DNA from 4 places in the Pseudomonas sp. SP16.1 genome. Region 2 is predicted to be linked to each of the others. Evidence: riboswitches for the same ligand, from Rfam matches in the RefSeq annotation. Region 2 holds a riboswitch; each other region holds the start of a gene.
The links. Region 2 has a riboswitch for cobalamin ahead of cobW (cobalamin biosynthesis protein CobW). Riboswitches for the same ligand answer to the same signal wherever they lie in the genome.

Region 1 (5,546 bases), 3.4 Mb from region 2:
CGTGTTGCCCTGCTCGTTCTCGCCCTGCTGCTGAGTGCCTGCAGCAGTCGTGCCCCCAGCCCCCAGCCCAGCTACCCACCAGCCACCGGCCAGGTCCAGGGTGGCGCCGACGACGTGCTGTTCCGCGCCTTGGGCCTGGTCGGCACGCCCTATCGCTACGGCGGCAATACCCCGGACGGCGGTTTCGATTGCAGTGGCCTGATCGGCTACGTCTATCGTGACGCCGCCGGCATCAGCCTGCCGCGTTCGACCCGCGAGCTGAGCGCCATGCGCAGCCCCAATGTGCGCCGCGACGCACTGCAGAGCGGTGACCTGGTGTTCTTCGCCACAAGCGGCGGGCGCGGCGTCAGCCATGCCGGCATCTATGTCGGCGACGGGCGTTTCGTCCACGCGCCGTCTTCGGGCGGCACGGTGCGCCTGGACAGCCTCGACAACAGCTACTGGCAGCGCGCCTACCTGGACGCCAAGCGCGTGCTCACCGCCGAACTGGCGCGCAATCCGTGACCCAGCGCAGCCTGCAGCTCGACGACGCGCTTTACCAGTACCTGCTGGACGTCTCCCTGCGCGAGTCGCCGTTGCTCGCCCGCCTGCGCGCGGAAACCGCGCAGCTGAGCGAGGCGCGCTGGCAGATCGCCCCGGAGCAGGGTCAGTTCATGGCCCTGCTGGTGCGCCTGGTCGGCGCGCGGCGGATCGTCGAGGTCGGCACCTTCACCGGCTATAGCGCCATTTGCCTGGCCGATGCCATGGGGCCGCAGGGCCAGCTGATCTGCTGCGACCTGCCCGGCGACTACAACGCCACTGCGCGCCGCTATTTCGCCGAGGCCGGTCTGGCCGAGCGTATCCAATGGCGTCTGGGCCCGGCGCTGGACAGCCTGACGGCGCTGGAGGGCGAAGGGCAGGGCGACTTCGACCTGATCTTCGTCGACGCCGACAAGGCCAACTACCCGGCCTACCTGGAGCAGGCGCTGCGCCTGCTGCGCCAGGGCGGCCTGTTGCTGTTCGACAACACCCTGTGGAGCGGCAGGGTGTTGCAGCCGCAGCCGGACAGTGCCGATACCTGCGCCATTCAGGCGCTGAACCGGGCGCTCAAGGACGATGCGCGCGTCGAGCTGTCACTGCTGCCGCTGGGCGACGGCCTGACCCTGTGCCGCAAGCGCTGAGCCGCCGTGGCCGATGCCATCCGCCTGCCGCCCCAGCCCGACGCCTGCGAACTATGCGCGCGGCCGGTAGCGCTGACCCGTCACCACCTGATCCCCAAGGCTCTGCACGACAAGGCCTATGTGCAGAAGCGCTATCCCCGCCACGAACGCATCACTGCCACGCTCTGGGTCTGTCGCGCCTGCCATAACCAGATCCACCGGCTGTTCAGCGAGAAGGAGCTGGCACTGAGCTACAACAGCCGTGAAGCGTTGCTGGGCGACGAGCGCTTGCGCGGCTTCGTCGAGTGGCTGGCGCGCAAGCCGGCCGGCTTCGTCCCCCGCCACTGAGTCGCGCCGGCGTTGACGGGCGAGGCGGCCAGCCTCTACCCTGCGCGCCTTGCTTCAGGTGCCCGACGCCACGCGCGTACGAGGTGAAACAGGGAAGCCGGTACAGAATCCGGCGCTGCCCCCGCAACGGTAGGTGAGTCAAACGCCGCTCTATTGCCACTGTGCTTCGTGCATGGGAAGGCGCGGCGCTAGCCCGCGAGGCTCGCTCACAAGCCCGGAGACCGGCCTGCTGCAGTCCACGGCATCGCGGAGGGCGTTGTCTGGCGTGCGGGCTCGCCTTCCCAGTGGCCCGCGCGCGCCGTTCTCCGCCTGCCTTGTCCAGCCCAGTGTGTTCGGGAGCGCAACGATGCCGCCACGCCAGCTTGCCAGTCGTGCACTGCGACCCGCGCCCGGATGCCCGCAGACCAGGAAACCTCGATGAGCGCATCGACCGAACGCGACAGCGAATCGACCCAGCGCGACAGCGCATCGGCTGAACGCGACGCCCGGCATCAGGCGCGCATGGCGCGCAAGAAGGCGCTGATCGACGCGAAGATCGCCCAGGCCCAGGATGAATACGGCCTGCTGCTGGTGCACAGCGGCAACGGCAAGGGCAAGAGCAGCAGCGCCTTCGGCATGGTCGCCCGCGCCCTCGGCCACGGCATCAAAGTCGGCGTGGTGCAATTCATCAAGGGCGCCGCCAGCACCGGCGAGGAGGCCTTCTTCCGCCGTTTCCCCGAGGAGGTCAGCTACCACGTGATGGGCGAGGGCTTCACCTGGGAGACCCAGGATCGCCAGCGCGATATCGCCAAGGCGCAGCAAGCCTGGGGCGTGGCCCGGCGCCTGCTGAACGACGAGAACGTCGGTCTGGTGGTGCTGGACGAGCTGAATATCGCCCTCAAACACGGCTATCTGGAGCTCGCTGCGGTGCTCGCCGATATCCAGGCGCGGCCGCTCTCGCAGCACGTGGTGGTGACCGGGCGCGGAGCCTTGGCCGGGATGATCGAGGCAGCCGATACGGTGACCGAGATGAGCCTGGTCAAGCATGCCTTCAAGGCCGGGGTGAAGGCGCAGAAGGGGGTGGAGTTTTGACCTCGCGCCAGTGTCCGGCGCTGCTGATCGCCGCGCCGGCCTCGGGGCAGGGCAAGACCACCGTCACCGCCGCCCTGGCGCGCCTGCACGCCCGCCAGGGGCGGCGGGTGCGGGTGTTCAAGTGCGGCCCGGATTTCCTCGACCCGATGATCCTCGCCCGCGCCAGCGGCGCGCCGGTGTACCAGCTCGACCTGGCCATGGTCGGCGAGGCGGAGAGTCGCCGCCTGCTCTGGCAGGCAGCGGGCGAGGCCGAGCTGATCCTGATCGAAGGGGTGATGGGGCTGTTCGACGGCCAGCCCTCGGCGGCCGACCTGGCGCGGCAGTTCGGCGTGCCGGTGCTGGGGGTGATCGATGGTTCGGCCATGGCGCAGACCTTCGGCGCCCTGGCCCATGGCCTGGCGACCTTCCAGGCCGACCTGCCGTTCGCCGGCGTGCTCGGCAACCGGGTGGCCAGCGCGCGCCATGGCGAGATCCTGCGCGCCGCGCTGCCGCCGAGCATCCGCTGGTACGGCGCGCTGCCGCGCAATGCCGCGGTGGAGCTGCCCAGCCGTCACCTGGGGCTGGTGCAGGCGCAGGAGCTGGCCGATCTGGATGCGCGCCTGGACGCCGCCGCCGATGCCCTGGCCGCCAGCGCCGAGGTGGCCTTGCCGGCGCCGGTGCGTTTCGCCGCGCCGCCGCCGTGGGCGGTCGAGCCGCTGCTGGCCGGCGTGCGCATCGGCGTGGCGCGCGATGGCGCTTTCGCCTTTCTCTACCAGGCCAACCTCGATCTGCTGCGCGAGCTGGGCGCCGAGCTCGAATTCTTCTCGCCGCTGCTGGGCGATCGCCTGCCGCAGGTGGACAGCCTCTACCTGCCCGGCGGCTATCCCGAATTGCACCTCGCCGAGCTGCAAGGCAACCAGGCCATGGCCGCGGCGATCCGCGCCCATCACCGGGCCGGCAAGCCGATCCTCGCCGAGTGCGGCGGTATGCTCTATCTGCTCGACGAGCTGACCGACAAGCAGGGCGCCAGCGGTCGCATGCTCGGCCTGCTGGCCGGCCGCGCCGCACTGCAGCCGCGATTGACCGCCCTGGCTTTGCAGGAAGTGGAGTTGCCGGAAGGCGAGCTGCGTGGCCACAGCTACCACCATTCGCGCCTGGACAGCCCGCTGGCGCCGCTGGCCCTGGGCCGTTGCCCGAACGGCAAGGCGGTGGCCGAGGCTGTCTACCGCCTGGGCCGGCTGACGGCCAGCTATATCCACTTCTACCTGCCGTCCAATCCCCTGGCGGCGGCAGCGCTGTTGCGTCCATGAGCGAGCAGGCCTTCAGCGCCGCCGAGCGCGCCGCGGTGTACCGCGCCATCGCCGAGCGCCGCGACATGCGTCATTTCAGCGGCGGCGAGGTGCCGGCCGAGGTGCTGGCACGCCTGCTGGAGGCGGCGCACCGCGCGCCCAGCGTCGGCCTGATGCAGCCCTGGCGCTTTCTGCGTATCAGCGACCCGCAATTGCGCGAAGCCGCCTGCGCGCTGGTGGAGGCGGAACGGGTGCGCACCGCCGAGGCGCTGGGCGAACGCTCGGACGAATTTATGCGGCTCAAGGTCGAGGGCATTCGCGAGTGCGCCGAGCTGCTGGCGGTGGCGCTGATGGACGGGCGCCAGAAGCATGTCTTCGGCCGCCGCACCCTGCCGGAAATGGATATGGCGTCGGTGGCCTGCGCCATTCAGAATCTCTGGCTGGCCGCCCGCGCCGAGGGCCTGGGCCTGGGCTGGGTGTCGCTGTTCGAGCCCGAGGCGTTGGCCGCGCTGCTGGGCATGCCGGCCGGCAGCAAGCCGGTGGCGCTGCTCTGCCTGGGGCCGGTCGCGGCCTTCTATGACAGGCCGATGCTGGTGGAAGAGGGCTGGGCGACGCCGCGGCCGCTGACTGAACTGCTGTTCGAGAATCGATGGGGAGAACGCGGTGATTGACCGCCCGATTGGCAACGGAGGCCATGCATGAGCCTGGCGCTCAGTACCCTGGCCGGGGTAGCGCTGGATGCCGCGCTCGGCGAGCCGAAGCAGGGCCACCCGTTGGTGGCCTTCGGTCGCTTGGCCGAGCGTTTGGAGCAGCGCTTCAACCCCGCCGGCGGCGGCTGGCGCAGCCATGGGGTGAGCGCCTGGTGCCTGGCGGTGCTGCCGCTGACCCTGCTGACCTGGCTGCTGGCCCAGGTCTCGGCCTTCGGCTGGGCGGTGGAGATCGCCGCGCTGTACTTCGCCCTCGGCCTGCGCAGCCTCGGCGAGCACGCGCGGCCGGTGGCGCAGGCGCTGCGCCTGGGCGATCTGGCGCTGGCGCGCGAGCGCGTCGGCTGGATGGTCAGCCGCAACACCGCCGCGCTGGACGCCGGCGGCGTGGCCCGTGCCGGCACCGAGTCGGTGCTGGAGAACGGCTCGGATGCGGTGTTCGCCGCGCTGTTCTGGTTCGTCGTCGCCGGTGCGCCGGGCGTGGTGCTGTACCGCCTGAGCAATACCCTGGACGCCATGTGGGGTTATCGCAACGAGCGCTTCGAGCGCTTCGGCTGGGCCGCGGCGAAGATCGACGACGCCCTCAACTACATCCCCGCGCGCCTGGTGGCGCTGACCTACGCGCTGCTCGGCCACAGCGCCCTGGCGCTGCGCTGCTGGCGCCGTCAGGCGCCGCAATGGGACAGCCCCAACGCCGGCCCGGTGATGGCCGCCGGCGCCGGCAGCCTGGGGGTGAGTCTGGGAGGCGCGGCCGAATATCACGGCGAGCTGCATGTGCGCCCGCAACTGGGCGAGGGGCCGCCGCCGCGGGCGCGCGATATCGAGCGCGCGCTGAATCTGGTGTGGGGCGGCGTGCTGCTGTGGCTGGCCCTGCTGGGGCTATGGGAGGCACTGAATGGCTGAGCATGGAGGCCGCCTGCGCGCGGCGGCGCAACGATATGGCATTGCCCTGGACGACTGGCTTGACCTGTCCACCGGCATCGCCCCCTACGGCTGGCCGCTGCCGGCGATTGCGG
Region 2 (5,546 bases):
TCAAGCACGGCCCGCTGGCCCTGGTCGACGGCGATATGCCGGTGGTCACCGTGGCGCCGAACAACGAGCTGCTGGAGAAGCTCAAGTCCAACCTGCAGGAAGTGCGCGCCCGCGGCGGCGAGCTGATCGTCTTCGCCGACCAGCAGGCCGGTCTGCGCAACGGCGAGGGCATCCACGTGGTGGCCATGCCGCATATCCACGACCTGCTGGCGCCGATCCTCTACACCGTGCCACTGCAACTGCTGTCCTACCATGTTGCCGTGTTCAAGGGCACCGACGTCGACCAGCCGCGCAACCTGGCCAAGAGCGTGACCGTCGAGTGAAGCGCGCAGACGTGATCCAACGCTTGGCCGATGGCGCGGTGTTCGACACCCAGGTCATCGCCAACCCGGCCAATACGCGCGAGTGGATCGTGTTCTTCAAGAAGGGCGAGGGCAGGAGCTACTTCCTGGTGGACGATGCCGAACAGGTGGAGTCTTTCCCCAGTCTGGACAGCCTGATGGTCGAGCTGCGGGGGTTGGGTATCAAGCGGGTAGAAACCCATCTGTAAAGCCGTCCAGCACGAGGTGCTGCATGCCCTTCAACTATGCTAGGCGCCTGACTGGTCGCGAGCGAACTGTGGCGGCCAATCGGCAACTGGGCTTCGCCCTTGCGGCGATTGCCGGTGCGATCAATGCCGGTGGTTTTCTCGCCGTGCAGCAATACACCTCGCACATGACCGGGATCGTCTCGTCCATGGCCGACAACCTGGTGCTCGGCGCCTTTGCGCCGGTTCTGGCGGGATTGGGCGGCGTGCTGTCGTTCCTGTTCGGTGCGCTCTGCTCGACCCTGATGATCCACTACTCCCGACGTCGCCGCCTGCACAGCGAGTACGCCCTGCCATTGTTGCTGGAGGCGGCGCTGCTGCTGTGTTTCGGCCTGCTGGGCGCCGGCTTGGCGCAAGTCGCCGGGTTGTTCGTTCCGCTCACGGTGATGCTGCTGTGCTTCATTATGGGCCTACAGAACGCCTTGATCACCAAGCTGTCCCGGGCGGAGATCCGCACAACGCATGTCACCGGACTGATCACCGATATCGGCATCGAGCTGGGCAAGCTGTGCTACTGGAACCGCAGCGTCGGACACGCCCGGGTCCTGGCGGACCGGGAGCGCTTGAGAATCCTCGCCTTGCTGCTGCTGTGCTTCTTCCTCGGCGGGACATTCGGCGCGCTGGGATTCAAGTACCTGGGCTACGTCTCCACCGTGCCGCTGGCCATCTTGCTGGTGCTACTGGCGGGCGTGCCGGCGCTGGACGATATGCGCCTGCTGGTCCGCGGCAGACGGCGCGACTGAACAACATCGCCAAGCGGGCTTCACGCATCTGGCCTGAACAGGTGGCGGTGTCCGGCGTGGTACAGCGCCGACTCGGCGAATCCCTCGGCACCCAGCACCCGGCCGACCAGGATCAGCGCGGTACGGCGGAAATCCTTGGCGGCGACCCTTTCCTCGATATCGGCCAGGGTGCCCAGCACCCAGTCCTGATCGGGCCAGCTCGCCCTGTGGATAACCGCGATGGGGCAGTCGGCGCCGTAGTGCGGCAGCAGCTCGCCGACTATGGCCGGCAGTTGACGCACGCCGAGGTGGATGGCCAGGGTGGCGCGGTGCCGCGCCAAGTCGTGCAACTGCTCGCCCTCGGGCATCGGCGAGGTGGTGCCGTAGCGGGTAAGGATCAGGGTCTGCGACACGCCGGGCAGGGTCAGCTCGCTTTCCAGCAAGGCGGCGCAAGCGGCGGTGGCGGTGACCCCGGGAACGATCTCGAAGGGGATGCCGAGGGCGCGCAGCTCGCGAATCTGTTCGCCGATGGCACCGTACAGCGAGGGGTCGCCGGAATGCACGCGGGCCACGTCCTGGCCGCGCTTATGGGCCTGATGCAGCAGGTTGACGATTTCTGCGAGATTCAGCTCGGCGGTATTCACCACCCGCTCGGCGCTATGGCCCTGCAGCACCGCTTCGGGCACCAGCGAGCCGGCGTAGAGGATCACCGGGCACGAACGGATCAGGCGCTGGCCCTTGACGGTGATCAGCTCGGGGTCGCCGGGGCCGGCGCCGATAAAGTAGACGGTCATGCTGCGGGCTCTCTCTCGAAAGTGGCCAGCGCACAGGTGGCGTTGGCCGTGCGGTTTTTCTCGCCGAGCAGACGAGGTGTGGCGCCCAGGCGGGCGGCCAGGGCCAGGGCGCAGGGCTCGGCCACCGCGGGGCTGCCGGTGACGGACTGGACCAGGGCGCTGCCGCCGGTGGCCGACTGCTGAGGCGCGAGTTCTTCACTGCTGAAGAACTGCAGCCTCAGCTTCAGCTGCTCGGCCAGTTCCTGCAGTGCCGTTTCCTCGCGCTTGTGGGCGATGCTGGCCAATCCGGCCAGGTTATCCACCGTCAGCTCATGCTGGTTCAGGCTGTGGATAAGCAGGGCTAGCAGCTCGTCCAGGCTGCAGCCACGCCGGCAGCCCAGTCCGGCCACCACCTGCGGCGGCGATGCTGAGCGGCATGTGGAAGAGGCGGGCAGCATAAGCGGTATTCGGGCTGAGTGGCGGCGTAGCTCAACATGGTGCCCCCCACCGGTCAACCGCGATTGACCGACCGCCGCGGCCTGCGTAGCCTTCTCGCGTTCGAGGTTCTTCCCGGCATTGCCGCCGGGAAGCTAAGAGGGAACAGGGTCGATGCCCTGGCTGCCCCCGCAACTGTAAACGGTTATGCCCTTCGTTAGACCACTGCCAACCGGCGGGAAGGTGAAGGGATGCGCGCCGCGCAAGCCGTGAGCCAGGAGACCTGCCTCGTTTCGTCAGCCAACTGTTCGGACGGGGTGATCCGACGCGGCCAGCATGCTCGCGCGTGCCTGTCTGCCCGTACACCCGTCCGCCGAATCTATCGTCGCCACGGGGCCCGCCATGAAAACCCTCGCCAAACTGCCCGTCACCATCGTCACCGGATTTCTCGGTGCCGGCAAAACCACCTTGCTGCGCCATCTGCTGGCTCACGCCGAAGGGCGCCGTATCGCGGTGATCGTCAACGAGTTCGGCGAGCTGGGCATCGACGGCGAGATCCTCAAGCAGTGCGCCATCGGCTGCAGCGAGGAAGAGGCCATGGGCCGCGTCTTCGAGCTGGCCAACGGCTGCCTGTGCTGCACCGTACAGGAGGAGTTCTTCCCGGTGATGCGCGAGCTGGTGGCGCGCCGTGGCGACCTGGACCATATCCTCATCGAGACCAGTGGCCTGGCCCTGCCCAAGCCGCTGGTGCAGGCCTTCAACTGGCCGGAAATCCGCAACGCCTGCACCGTCGATGCGGTGATCACCGTGGTCGACAGCCCGGCGGTGCTGGCCGGCACCTTCGCCGCCTTCCCCGAGCAGGTGGACGCGCAGCGCCAGCTCGACCCCAACCTCGACCACGAGTCGCCGCTGCACGAGCTGTTCGCCGATCAGTTGGCCAGCGCCGACCTGGTGATCCTCAACAAGGCCGACCTGCTCGACGCCGAGGCGCTGGCCGCGGTACGCGCGGAGGTGGCCGAGGAATTGCCGCCGGCGGTCAAGGTGATCGAGGCGCATGGCGGCGAGCTGCCGCTGGACGTGCTGCTGGGCCTGAACAGCGAGACCGAGCTGCATATCGACGGCCGCCGCACCCATCACGACGACGAGGACGACGACCACGATCACGAGGAATTCGCTTCGTTCCACGTGGAACTACCGGAGGCCGAGGAGGCGCGCCTGCTGGCCGCGCTGAAGGACGCGGTGGCCAAGCACGGCATCCTGCGGGTCAAGGGCTTCGCGGCGATCCCTGGCAAACCCCTGCGCCTGCTGGTGCAGGGTGTCGGCCAGCGCTTCGACCGCCACTTCGACCGCGCCTGGCAGGCCGACGAGCCGCGCCTGAGCCGCCTGGTGGTGATCGGCCAGCAGCTCGACCGCGCGGCCATCGAAGCCGAGCTGAAGGCGGCGCTGGCCTGAGCTGTAGGAGGGGCTAAAGCCCCTCCCACGGAACGAACATGCACCTACTGCGCACCCAACCCGGCGCCCAGCTACCGGCCGACAGCATCGCCGACCTCGGCCAGACCCCGGCCGAGCTGGTGATTCTGTGCACCGGCGATTCGCACCTGTCCTTGCTGGCCGAGGCCGCGCGGCAGCTGCCGGCCGACTACCCCAGCCTGCGCCTGGCCAGCCCGGCGCAACTGAGCAACCACGCCTCGGTGGACTACTACGTCGAGCAGGTACTGCAGCACGCCAAGGTCATCCTGATCTCGGTGCATGGCGGGGTGAGCTACTGGCGCTACGGCATCGAGTGCCTGGTGGAGCTGGGCGCGCGCGGCGCCAGGGTGATCATGGTGCCGGGCGACGACAAGCCCGACCCGGAGCTGAGTGCGCTCGGCAACGTCGGCGAAGAGGACAGCCAGCGCCTCTGGCAATACCTGCGCCAGGGCGGGCTGGACAACGCGCGCCAGCTGTTTCGCTGCATCGGCAGCCGCTGGCTGGGGCGTGACGACAGTTGGCGGGAGCCGCAACCGCTGCCGCGTGTCGGCCTCTATCACCCGCAGCACAGTCCGGCCGAGCTGGCTGACTGGCAGGCGCAGTGGCAACCCGGTGCGCCCGTGGTGGCGCTGCTGTTCTACCGCAACCATGTGCAGTCGGCGAACACCGCCTTCGTCGATGCCTTCTGCGCGCACCTGGTCGCTCAGGGCCTTAGCCCGCTGCCGATTGCGGTGGCCAGCCTCAAGGAACCGGCCTGCCTGGAGCAGGTGCAGGCCTGGCTGGATGAGACGGATACCGCGCTGATCATCAACACCACCGGCTTCGCTTTATCCAACCCCGAGGCGCCGCGGGCGCGGGTGTTCCGTCGCGATATCCCGGTGCTGCAGGCCATCTGCGCGCTGGACAACCAGGCGCAGTGGCAGGCCAGCGCCCAGGGCCTGGGCTCGCGTGACCTGGCCATGCATGTGGTGCTGCCCGAATTGGATGGCCGGCTGATCGGCACCGCCATCAGCTTCAAGGGTCTGGCCTGGCGCAGCGAGCGTAGCCAGAGCGATGTGCTGTGCTACCAGGCGCACGAAGCGGGGATGGCCTTCGTTGCTGCGCTGGCGCGTAACTGGTGCCAGTTGGCGATTAAAAGCAACGATCAGAAGCGAATAGCGCTGATCCTGGCCAACTACCCGACCCGTGATGGCCGTATCGGCAACGGTGTGGGCCTGGATACGCCGGCCGCCGCGCTGAATATCCTCCGCTCTCTGCAGGCGCAGGGTTACCCGGTGGATAACCTGCCTGATAGCGGCACCGCACTTGTCCACAGCCTGCTCGGTGGTGTCACCAATGATCTGGATGGCCTGGATACACGGCCCTGCGCGCAAAGCCTGGCGCTGGACCACTACCTGGTTTTTTTCCACAGCCTGCCGCCGGCCAACCAGCAGGCGGTGCGCGAGCGCTGGGGCGAGCCGCAGCAGGACCCGATGTTCCGCAGTGGGCGGATGATGGTCGCCGGCCTGCGCTTCGGCCTGTGCTTCGTCGGCATCCAGCCGGCGCGCGGCTACCAGCTCG
Region 3 (5,546 bases), 4.3 Mb from region 2:
CCTGCGCGGCGCGGTCGGCCAGGTCGCCCAGGTGGTGGAGAACACCGCCGGGCGCGCCGGCCAGCAGCAGGAAATGACCGACATGGTGGCCACCGCCGTGCACGAGATGGGCCTGACCGTGCAGGAGATCGCGCGCAACGCCAGCAGCGCAGCGCAGTCCTCGCACAGCGCGCGCGACGAGGCGCAGCAGGCGCGCCAGGTGGTGGGCCAGTCCATCGCCCATATCGAGCGGATGTCCGCCGATATCGGTGGCGCCGCCGAGGCGGTGAGTGAGCTGGCCGAGCAGGTGGCCTCCATCGACCAGGTGCTGGCGGTGATCCGCGGCATCTCCGAGCAGACCAACCTGCTGGCGCTCAACGCCGCCATCGAGGCGGCGCGAGCGGGCGAGATGGGCCGCGGCTTCGCCGTGGTGGCCGACGAGGTGCGTACCCTGGCCAGCCGCACCCAGGCCTCCACCGACGAGATCCAGCAGATGATCCAGCGTCTCAAGCAGGGCGCCGAGACGGCGGTCAGCTCCATGCACGCCGGCCAGGCGGCCACCGGCACCGGGGTCGAGGCCAGCCAGCGCACAGGCCAGTCGCTCGGCGCCATCACCGAGCAGGTGGAGGCGATCAGCGACATGAACACCCAGGTGGCGGCGGCCACCGAGGAACAGAGTTCGGTGACCGAGGAGATCAACCGCAACGTGCAGGGCATCGCCGACCTGGCGCATGCCACCGCCGGCGAGGTGCGCGCCTGCCGCGAGGACTGCCAGACCCTGCGCCGCCTGGCCGACGACCTGGCCGGCCAGGTCGGCCAGTTCCGTCTGTAAGGGCTACAGCCGGGGCGTCCAGCTCAGGGAGAGCAGGGCGCTACGGCCTTCCTCGCGGTAGCCGTAATAGCTCACGCTGCTGAAGAACGCGTCGTTCGGCCGGCTGTACAGGGCCTGGGAATAGTCCTTGTCCAGCAGGTTGTCGACCTTGAACTGCCACAGCAGCTCCTCGTTCATCCGCCAGCTCGCCCGTGCGCCAAGCAGACCGTAGCCGGCGATCTCGCGGCTGTTGGCGGCATCGTCGTAGCGCCCGGAGAAGGCCTGCCAGCTCATGCCGGCGGCGAAGGCGCCGAACTGGCGATCCAGATCCAGGCTCAGGCTGCGCTTGGTGCGGCGTGGCAGGGTATGGCCGGTGTCGCGATCGCGAGGGTCGAGCAGGCTGGCGCCGAGAGCGGCCTGCCAGCCCAGCACGTCGCGTTCGAGGCTCAGTTCCAGCCCCTGCAGGCGCGCCTGGTTGACGTTCATCGGGGTGCTGAAGAAGGTCACCGGGTCGCTCACCACGGTGATCAGGTCCTCCACCTCGGTACGGTAGGCCGACAGGCTCCAGCGGGTGTCCAGGTGATCGCCACGCAGCTGCGCCTCGTAGGTCTTCGAACGCTCGGGGGCCAGGTCCGGATTGCCGCCATAGTAGGCGCTGGTGGGGAAGTACAGATCGTTGAAGGTGGGGGCGTGGAAGCCTTCGCCATAGCTCAGCAGCAGCTCCAGGCGCTCGGCCAGGTCCAGGCTCAGCGCGGCGTTCCAGGTGTTCTCGCTGCCGAACTGCTGGTTGTCGTCATGGCGCAGGCCCAGTTCGGTGGCGAAGCCGTCGCCGCGGTAGCGGTGCTGGACGAAGGCGGCCTGGTTCCAGCGCTCGGTCCGGCTGAAGTCGCTGTCCGTGTTCAGGCGGTCCTCGGACCAGTCGAGACCGAGCAGCAGCTGCTGGGCATCGTCCAGGCGCAGGGTATTGAGCCAGGCGGCGCTGTCGCGGTAGGTATTGAACAGGTAGTTGTTGAAGCTGTTCAGCGGGTCGCGATTGTCGCTCTTGTCCTCGCTGTGGCCGAGCTCCAGGCGGCTGCTCCAGCGCTCGGCGAGCTGCGCCTCGAGATGGGCCGAGGCGGAAGAGACGCTGAAGCGTTCGCTGGGATTGCCCGGCGCGAAGCTGAACAGGTCGTCGTATTCGCTCTCGCCACGCTGATCGAGCAGGCTCAGGCCACCCTTCAGGCGCTCGTTGAAACGATGTTCCAGGTTCAGGTTGAAGGCCTTGCGCCGCAGACCATCGTGGTCGCCATCGTAGCCGCGGGCATCCTGCGAGCGGTCGAAGCCGGTGCGTTCGGTCAGGCTGGCGCCCAGGTCGAAGCGGGTGCGCTGGTCGCCGCCGGACAGCCCCAGGCTGCGCTCGAAGGTTTGCTGGCTGCCGGCGGCCAGGCGCAGGCGTGGCTGCAGGCCTGCTTCGCCCTGGCGCGTGAAGATCTGGATGACCCCGCCGATGGCGTCGGCGCCGTACAGCGCCGAGCGCGGACCGCGTACCACCTCGATGCGCTCGATCTGTTCCGGGCTGAGGAACTCCAGGCGGGCCAGACCGCTGGCGGCGGCATTCAGGCGCACGCCATCGACCAGCACCAGGGTCTGGTTGGCGTTGGCGCCGCGCAGGAACAGGCTGGTCAGGCTGCCGCGGCCGCCGTTCTGCACGATGGAGACCCCCGGCACGCGGCTGAGCAGATCCGGCACGCTGCTGACCTGCAGGCGCTCGATATCGCTTCGTTCGAAAACGCTGGTGGCGGCGGTGGCCTGGGTTTGTGGTTCGAGCAGGCGGCCGGAGGTGATCAATAGTGGCGATGCCGCATAGGGCTCGGCAGCCAGGGCCAGGCTCGGCATGACGGCGATGGCCAGGGCCAGACGGGACGGTTTCATCAGGGTTATTCCTCAAAGGTCGGCAGACATTCGAGGAGGGCAGGGGCAAGCGCGCAGGGCGGCGCTTGACGGTGCTGCCCTCCGCAACACCAGTCGCACCGTCGGGGCCGGTCTCCGGGCTGTCGACCCCGGTCCGCCTTCCCGGGAATTCCCAGTGGCCGTGGACAAGGTGCAGGCGGCGGCCTGCAGTCGATTACCGTTGCGGGGGCAGCGTCGGCTTCGCACCGACTTCCCGTTTAACGCCGCATGCGGCGCACCCTGACGGAACATGAAATGCCGCGCACCCTAGTGCGCGGCACAGTGAAATTCAAGCAAGCCTGGCTCAGCTACGGATGAGCGGTACTCATTCACCCAGCAGGGTCAGGCGCGCGCGCACCGCGGCGGCGATGCCGGCCTGGTCGAGGCCGCACTCGGCGAGCATCTGCGCCGGCTTGGCGTGCTCGACGTAGTAGTCGGGCAGGCCCAGCTGCAGCAGCGGCGCCCGCAGGTTCTCGCGGGCGAGGAACTCGCCGACCGCGCTGCCGGCGCCGCCCATCACCGCGTTCTCCTCGATGCTCACCAGCAGCCGGTGGCTGCCGGCCAGCTCGCGCAGCAGGGCTTCGTCCAGGGGTTTGACGAAGCGCATGTCGACCACCGTGGCGTCCAGCTCCTCGCCGACGCGCAGCGCCTCGGCCAGCTGCACGCCGAAGGCCAGCAGGGCGACGCCCCGGCCCTGGCGGCGCACCACTGCCTTGCCGATTTCCAGCGGCTCGAGGCCGGGCTCGATGGCGACGTTGGGGCCGCTGCCGCGCGGGTAGCGCACCGCCGCCGGGCCGTCGAACAGGTAGCCGGTGCTGAGCATGCGGCGCAGTTCATTCTCGTCGCTCGGGGTCATCACCAGCATGCCGGGGATGCAGCGCAGGTAGGAGATATCGAAGCTGCCGGCGTGGGTCGGGCCGTCCTCGCCGACCAGGCCGGCGCGGTCGATGGCGAACAGCACGTCGAGGTTCTGCACCGCGACGTCGTGGATCAGCTGGTCGTAGGCGCGCTGGAGGAAGGTCGAGTAGATCGCCACCACCGGCTTGATACCGTCGCAGGCCATGCCGGCGGCCAGGGTCACCGCGTGCTGCTCGGCGATGGCGACGTCGAAGTAGCGTGACGGGAAGCGCTCGGCGAAGGCCACCAGGTCCGAGCCTTCCTTCATCGCCGGGGTGATGCCGACCAGGCGGTTGTCTGCCGCGGCCATATCGCACAGCCACTGGCCGAACACGTTGGAGTATTTCGGGCCTGATGGTTTCTTCGGCGCGGTGTCGGGCGTGACCGGCTCCAGCTTGGTGATGGCGTGGTAGCCAATGGGGTCGGCCTCGGCCGGGGCGAAACCCTTGCCCTTCTTGGTCACCACGTGGAGGAACTGCGGGCCCTCCAGGTCGCGCATATTGCGCAGGGTGGCGAGCAGGGTCGGCAGGTCGTGGCCGTCGATGGGGCCGACGTAGTTCCAGCCCAGCTCCTCGAACAGGGTGCCGGGCACCAGCATGCCCTTGGCGTGTTCCTCGACCTTGCGCGCGATCTCCCAGGCGCCGGGCAGGCGCGAGAGGATCTTCTTGCTGCCCTCGCGCATGCTGGCGTAGGTGCGGCTGGAGATGATCTTGGCCAGGTAGTTGGACAGGCCGCCGACGTTCTTGGAGATCGACATGTCGTTGTCGTTGAGGATCACCAGCATGTCGGCGTTGACGTCGCTGGCGTGGTTGAGCGCCTCGAAGGCCATGCCGGCGGTCAGCGCGCCGTCGCCGATCACCGCCACGCTCTTGCGCTTCTCGCCCAGCAGGCGCGCGGCGATGGCCATGCCCAGCGCCGCGCCGATGCTGGTGCTGGAGTGGCCGACGCCGAAGGTGTCGTACTCGCTCTCGCTGCGGCGCGGGAAGGCGGCCAGGCCGTCCTTCTGGCGCAGCGTGCCCATGCGCTCGCGGCGGCCGGTGAGGATCTTGTGCGGGTAGGCCTGGTGGCCGACGTCCCACACCAGGCGGTCGTCGGGGGTATCGAAGACGTAGTGCAGGGCGATGGTCAGCTCGATCACGCCGAGGCCGGCGCCGAAGTGGCCGCCGCTCTGGCCGACGCTGTACAGCAGGTACTGGCGCAGCTCGTCGGCGAGGGTTTCCAGGTCCGCTTCGGCCAGGCGGCGCAACTCGTCCGGCGTGTTGGCGCGGTCCAACAGGGGCGTATGCGGGCGCTCGCGGGGGATCTCGTGGAAAGTGGTCGGCATCAGGCGAATCGTTATAGGCGTAAAAAGATGCGGCAGTTTACCTGATGCATGGATAACAGCCCAATGCACTATCGCGTCAACGCCGCTGGGGCCTGTTTGGCAGTTTGCTCGGGACCGACCCTGCGGCGACAAGACTGCGCTTGCCAGCGATGGGCGGCGGCATCGAGAATTGCCGCCGCTGCCCGGCATCGGGATGGCCAAGGACTTTTTTCGACAAGGAGCCGTCATGTTTCAACGTTCTGCAATTGCCTCTGCGTTTACCCTGTGCCTGCTCGCCAGCGACGTTCAGGCCGCCAATAAAGCCGAGATTCTGATCCAGCCCGTTGCCAGCCGCTTCCCGCTGATCAGCGTCGATGTCAACGTGCGTGATGCCAGGACCGGGGTGCCCATAGCCGGCCTGAGCGCGGCGAATTTCGGGGTGTCCGAGGATCTCAAGGCGAGCGAGTTGCTCAGCGTGGAGAGCGTTGCGCCGGGTTCGACGGACAAGCGGGGTGTCGACTTCGTCTTCGTCTTCGACGATACCGGCAGCATGTCCGAGGAGATCGACGGGCTGATCCAGCGCACCCTGGAGTTCGCCAGCATCGTGCAGGCGTCGGGGTTCGATTA
Region 4 (5,546 bases), 1.0 Mb from region 2:
TGGCCGAGCAGCCGCTGATGCAGAACGTGCTGGCCGACCTGGCGCTGGAGAGCGAGGCGGCGCTGGCCCTGTCCATGCGCATGGGCCGCGCGCTGGATCACCGGCACGATGAGCAGGAAGACAAGTTCGCCCGCCTGGTCACCGCCGTGGGCAAGTACTGGATCTGCAAGCGCGCGCCGGAAATGATCTACGAGGCCAGCGAGTGCATGGGCGGTGCCGGCTACGTCGAGGAGACCATCCTCCCGCGCCTGTACCGCGAGGCGCCGGTCAACTCGATCTGGGAAGGCTCGGGCAATGTGCAATGCCTGGACGTGCTGCGCGCACTGTCCAAGGAACCCGGCGTGCTCGATGCGCTGTTCGCCGAGCTGGGCGACGGCCATGGCGACACGCGCCTCAAAGCACATATCCAGCGACTGAAGGCCGACTTCAGCGATACCGTCGACATCCAGTACCGCGCCCGCCAGCTCACCGAGGACATGGCCGTGGCTCTGCAGGCCAAGCTGCTGCTGGAGGCCGGCAACGCCACGGTGTCCGACGCCTTTATCGCCAGCCGCCTGCAAGGCCGCGGCCGCGTCTACGGCACCCTGCCGCGCGGCGTCGACGTCGAGGCGGTGTTGGCGCGGAGTACGCCGCATCTGCTTTGACGCGAGGGCGATCTTTAACAAGGAATGATTGGTGGATTTTTAGCGGCTGATTTTTCCGCTCAGGAACAATTGGTCAGGCTAAGCGCGTTCCCCGCGCCAGCGGGGATGAAACCGCTCTTGAACCCCTGGCCGATCACGTTCAGCGACGCGGCATCGCCGCCGCTCTTGCTGTGTTTTCCGTGGCGGCGGGGGATCGAGCTTCGCTAGCTGCGGGGCAAGACGCCGATTGTTCGGGCTGCGCTGCCAATAGCGGGGGCGGCGGGTTGCGCGCCAGCCGCCGCGCCTGGGCACTAGGGGCCGGGCCTCGCTAGTAGTTGGCGCTCTCCAGCAACTGCCGGCCATTGAGCGGCTGCACTGGCCGCGCATTCATCGGGTACAGGCGCTGGAACTGCGCCAGCTGCGCATGGGACAGCTCGACCGGTTGTTTCAGCACGCGCCACTGCACGTTCTCGCTGCACGGCGGGGTGGTCAGCGAGCCAGCGAAGGCGTAGTAGCCCTGCTGCGGTGGCAGCACGGCCTGCGGGGCGAAGCTGCCGGCGAGCACGATCTTCTCGCCCGCCTTGGCCGGCATGGCATCGAACACTTCGCCCAGTGCCTGGTTTTCCTCGCCTTCCTTGAGCAGCACGGCGACCACCGCCAGGCGGCCGTCGGCGGCCTGGTGGACGAAGTGCGCCACCATCGGGAAGGCCCGGCCGGCGATGTGTTCCTCGCTGGGCGTATGGAAGTGGAACTGCACCAGGCGGTAGGCCTTGCCGTCGATCTCGATGCCACCTGCGTTGGCGAGGTTCACCTGAACGGTGTGGCCGTTGTTCAGCACTTCGGCCGGGCTGGCCTCGTAGTTGAACGCGATGCGCGGCAGCGCCGCGCGGGTGGCGTTGCGGATGTCGATCGGCGATTGGCTGTGGCCGAGCGCGCAGGTTTCGTAGCCCGGGTCCAACCGGGCCCAGTGTTCGGGGCCAGCCTTGCCTGCGTAGGTCCAGTGCGGTTGCGGCTCGGCGGCCATGGCGCCGGTTGCGAACAAAGCGGTTAACGTGGCGATCAGGGTTTTCTTCATATGCGCTCTCGTCACTCGATGATGGATCTACCGGTCCGCGCGCCATGCGATGCGAACACTGGGGATGGCAGGTTAAGTCTCGTAATAAACGGTTAGATTTCCGGGCCTGAGCCGTCCCGTATTTCCGGCGCTCCCGCCCTCGTCGTGCAGCAGTCGGCGGCCGGTTGTCGGACAGGGGCAGGCATTGGCATGCCGCGGCGGTGTTCTGGCTTTCGCCGCCGCGACATGCAGGTCAAGGACAGGCCCCGGGCCGGCGGGTTCCATACGTGTCGCGGTTCATGTCGTCGCGGCCCGCAGGGGGGGCGGTGGATGCCGCGCAAAAGCCGCGTGCAGGCTGCGTCGATGGCGCGCGGCAAGACTGTCTTTTGCCCGTGCGGCGGGGTAAGGTGGCCGCCGATGGTTCCGCGCGCCCATGGCGTGCGGATGAAAAGGGAACAGGGTGCGGCGCGCGTCGCCAATGCCCTGGCTGCCCCCGCAACTGTAAGCGGCGAACGACGCCCCTATGCCACTGGCCGCAAGGCCGGGAAGGCGGGCGAAGTGGCGAGCCGCGAGCCAGGAGACCTGCCATCGCCATCGGGCGCTTTCGCCCATTCCCTCCATCCGGATCGTCGCGCGGTGGGCGCGACCTAAGGAATCTGCATGCATATCGAACCCGGCGTCGTCGACGGCGCCAAGATCTTCCTCAGCTACGCAACGGCGCTCGGTGCCTGCGGCCTGACGGCCAAACTGGCGCACGATGCCATCCGTGACAACGGCGGGGTGGCGGCCCTGGCGCTGCGCAGCCTGCTGACCACGGCGCTGGTGTTCTGCTTCTTCGAGGTCTTGCCGCATCACCCGGTAGGGGTCTCCGAGGTCCACCTGATCCTCGGCTCGACCCTGCTGCTGCTGTTCGGCGCCGGCGCCGCGGCCATCGGCCTGGCGGCGGGCCTGCTGTTGCAGGGCCTGCTGTTCGCCCAGTTCGATCTGCCGCAGTACGGCATGAACGTCACCACCTTGCTGCTGCCGCTGTGGGGCATCCAGTTGCTGGCCAAGCGCCTCATCGCGCCGGGCACCGCCTATGTGGATCTGTCCTACAAGCAGGCGCTGGCACTGTCGACCGCCTACCAGGGCGGCATCGTCGCCTGGGTGGCGTTCTGGGCCTTCTACGGTCAGGGCTTCGGCGCCGACAACCTGGCCTCGGTGGCCGGCTTCGGCCTGGCCTATATGAGCGTGATCCTGGTCGAGCCGCTGATCGACCTGGGCGTGCTGGCCGCGGCCAAGGCGCTGGCGCGTTTCAGCCAGGGCCCGCTGTTCAACCAGCGGCTGCACCAGGGCGCCGCCTGACCTCGCGCCGCTAGCGGCTGCGCTGCCAGATCATCTTGCCGGTATTGCTCTCGGTGACCAGATACGGCTCGCTGAAGCTGTAGTAGGCGGCGGGGCGATACTCGGCGGCGCCCGCCAGGCGTACCAGCAGCAGGCCGTTGTCGCTGCGCCAGCGGCCGCTGTACTGCACTTCTCCCGGGCTGTCGCCGCCGTCGGGTGCTCGGCTCCACTGGGTCACGCTGCCGTCTGCGTCGAGGCGCAGCGTCATCAGCGTGGCGGACGCGGCGCCGCTATCGATCCGCTGTTCGTGCTGCCAGGTGCCCACCAGCGCCGGGTCCAGATGCTCGTTCGCAACGGGCGCGGGCGCGGCGTCACGCCGGAACAGCGCCTGGCGCTCCAGCACCTGGCCGTCACGCGGATCGCGCGCGGCGATGCTGATGTTGAGCATGGCGTTGGCGTAGGTGGCATTCATGTTGGCGAGCACCAGACCCGACTGCGGATCGCTGATCTCGGCGCGCAGCAGCTGGCCGTCGTAATGCCCGCGCAGGTTCAACTGCAGGCGCCGATTCTCCACGTACCGTCCTTCCACTCGCTGACCCTGGCTGTGCAGGAGCAATTCGGCCGGCTGGCCGTCGAGCGTGGCGTGGTAGTGACCGTCCAGCTCGCCGGCGAGCAGGGCGGGGCAGATCAGCAGAAGCAGCAGGGCGAGCAGGTGGGGCATGGCGCGATTCTCGGGCGGATGGTGACAAGCCTAGTCGTTGGCCGCTCGGCCCGTGGCCATTCTCAGTGCTAGGTGTTCTGCGGCCGAAGCAGGCAAGATAGAGGCGTCCGAACAACCAGGAAGGTGCGCCGTGAACCCCTCTGTCGATGAATTCGTCGTTGCCTTTACCCCGGAAGACGCGGTCGACCGCCTTGCCACCCTGCACCTGCAGGCCACCGGCGCCCTGAGCCGGGCGCTCAAGCGCTACCTCAAGGAGCGCATCAGGCCGGATGCCGAAGAGCACAGTCTGTTCCGCTACCCCGAACTGCGCCTGACCTACCTCTGTCAGGGCGAGGTGCCGACCACCGTACGTGCCTACGCCAAGGTGCAGGTGCCGGGTACCTACGCCATCACCGTCACCCAGCCGGAGGCCTTTCGCAAATACCTGCTTGAGCAGCTGCGCCCCTTGATGAACGACTTCACCCTGCGCGTGGAAGTCGGCGTCAGCCAGCAGAACATCCCCTATCCCTACGTGGTCGAGCAGGGCGACGAGCTGGCCGGCAGCGGGGTCACCGCCGCCGAGCTGGCGCGGGTGTTCCCCAGCACCGACCTGTCCGCCGCCACCGACGGCACCGCCGACGGCCTGTACGACTGGGAGAACATCGACCCGCTGCCGCTGGCGCTGTTCGACGCCGCGCGCACCGACTTCTCCCTGCGCCGCCTGGTGCACTACACCGGCAGCGACTGGCGCCACGTGCAGCCGTGGATCCTGCTGACCAACTACCATCGCTACGTCGACCAGTTCATCCGCCACGGCCTGGACATGCTGGTGGGCGCTTCGCGTTTCACCCGCATGGTGCTGCCGGGCAACGTGGTGATCGAACGCGGCATGGCCGAAGGCGAGATGCAGGCGATCATCGAGAACGTCATCTGGCATCGCTACCAGATGCCGGCCTACCACCTGCAGGCCGAGGACGGCCACGGCATCACCCTGGTCAATATCGGCGTCGGCCCGTCCAACGCCAAGAACATCACCGACCACCTGGCCGTGCTGCGTCCGCACTGCTGGTTGATGATCGGCCACTGCGGCGGCCTGCGTCAGTCGCAGACCATCGGCGACTACGTGCTGGCCCACGCCTATATGCGCCGCGACGGCATTCTCGATCGCGTACTGCCGCCGAACATCCCGCTGCCGGCGCTGGCCGAGGTGCAGCAGGCATTGCAGGAGGCGGCCAAGCTGGTCACCGGCGAGCGGGGCGACGAGTTGAAGAAGCGTCTGCGCACCGGCACCGTACTGACCTACGACGACCGCAACTGGGAGCTGCGCTGGGCCCAGGAACGGCCGCTGATCAACCTCGCGCGCGCGGTGGCGGTGGACATGGAAAGCGGCACCATCGCCGCCCAGGGCTATCGCCTGCGGGTGCCCTACGGCACGCTGCTGTGCGTGTCGGACAAGCCGCTGCACAGCGAGATCAAGCTGCCCGGCGCGGCCGGCGCCTTCTACGAACGCGCGGTGAACCAGCACCTGCGCATCGGCATCGCTGCGCTGGAGCTGATGCGCAGCCAACTCGACTCGCTGCATTCGCGCAAGCTGCGCAGCTTCGACGAGCCACCGTTCCGCTGATCAGGCGGCTGCGGCCTCGTCGCGCAGCAGTTCGGCCAGCGCCCGGCGGTCGATATTGGCACCGCTGAGCACCACCGCCACGCGCTGGCCGGCGTTGCATTCGCACTCCTGCATCAGCGCCGCCAACGCGGCGGCACCGGCACCTTCGGCGAGGTTGTGGGTGTCCTCGTGATAGGCGCGGATGGCGGCGCGAATCTCTTCATCATTCACTCGCACGATACG

Region 1: another riboswitch for cobalamin. It lies ahead of cobO (cob(I)yrinic acid a,c-diamide adenosyltransferase); the one in region 2 lies ahead of cobW (cobalamin biosynthesis protein CobW).
Region 3: another riboswitch for cobalamin. It lies ahead of ACUTAF_RS01200 (TonB-dependent receptor domain-containing protein); the one in region 2 lies ahead of cobW (cobalamin biosynthesis protein CobW).
Region 4: another riboswitch for cobalamin. It lies ahead of ACUTAF_RS16775 (energy-coupling factor ABC transporter permease); the one in region 2 lies ahead of cobW (cobalamin biosynthesis protein CobW).

Annotation. Positions count from the first base shown of each region.
Region 1 covers NZ_JBQYFZ010000001.1:1,093,654-1,099,199, forward strand. Annotated here, with positions in the region: gene ACUTAF_RS05390 (C40 family peptidase) at 1-504, shown strand, start outside; gene ACUTAF_RS05395 (O-methyltransferase) at 501-1,160, shown strand; gene ACUTAF_RS05400 (hypothetical protein) at 1,167-1,487, shown strand; cobalamin riboswitch at 1,527-1,731, shown strand; gene cobO (cob(I)yrinic acid a,c-diamide adenosyltransferase) at 1,905-2,558, shown strand; gene ACUTAF_RS05410 (cobyrinate a,c-diamide synthase) at 2,555-3,847, shown strand; gene bluB (5,6-dimethylbenzimidazole synthase) at 3,844-4,497, shown strand; gene cbiB (adenosylcobinamide-phosphate synthase CbiB) at 4,525-5,433, shown strand; gene cobD (threonine-phosphate decarboxylase CobD) at 5,426-5,546, shown strand, end outside.
Region 2 covers NZ_JBQYFZ010000001.1:4,512,723-4,518,268, forward strand. Annotated here, with positions in the region: gene glmS (glutamine--fructose-6-phosphate transaminase (isomerizing)) at 1-323, shown strand, start outside; gene ACUTAF_RS21275 (hypothetical protein) at 320-550, shown strand; gene ACUTAF_RS21280 (YoaK family protein) at 574-1,329, shown strand; gene cobM (precorrin-4 C(11)-methyltransferase) at 1,350-2,102, opposite strand; gene ACUTAF_RS21290 (cobalamin biosynthesis protein) at 2,099-2,539, opposite strand; cobalamin riboswitch at 2,626-2,821, shown strand; gene cobW (cobalamin biosynthesis protein CobW) at 2,919-3,968, shown strand; gene cobN (cobaltochelatase subunit CobN) at 4,007-5,546, shown strand, end outside.
Region 3 covers NZ_JBQYFZ010000001.1:236,574-242,119, forward strand. Annotated here, with positions in the region: gene ACUTAF_RS01195 (methyl-accepting chemotaxis protein) at 83-811, shown strand; gene ACUTAF_RS01200 (TonB-dependent receptor domain-containing protein) at 815-2,701, opposite strand; cobalamin riboswitch at 2,790-2,977, opposite strand; gene dxs (1-deoxy-D-xylulose-5-phosphate synthase) at 3,045-4,940, opposite strand; gene ACUTAF_RS01210 (VWA domain-containing protein) at 5,167-5,546, shown strand, end outside.
Region 4 covers NZ_JBQYFZ010000001.1:3,506,539-3,512,084, reverse strand. Annotated here, with positions in the region: gene ACUTAF_RS16785 (acyl-CoA dehydrogenase family protein) at 1-644, shown strand, start outside; gene ACUTAF_RS16780 (carbonic anhydrase) at 952-1,698, opposite strand; cobalamin riboswitch at 2,079-2,281, shown strand; gene ACUTAF_RS16775 (energy-coupling factor ABC transporter permease) at 2,338-3,021, shown strand; gene ACUTAF_RS16770 (hypothetical protein) at 3,032-3,721, opposite strand; gene amn (AMP nucleosidase) at 3,852-5,324, shown strand; gene ACUTAF_RS16760 (threonine dehydratase) at 5,325-5,546, opposite strand, start outside.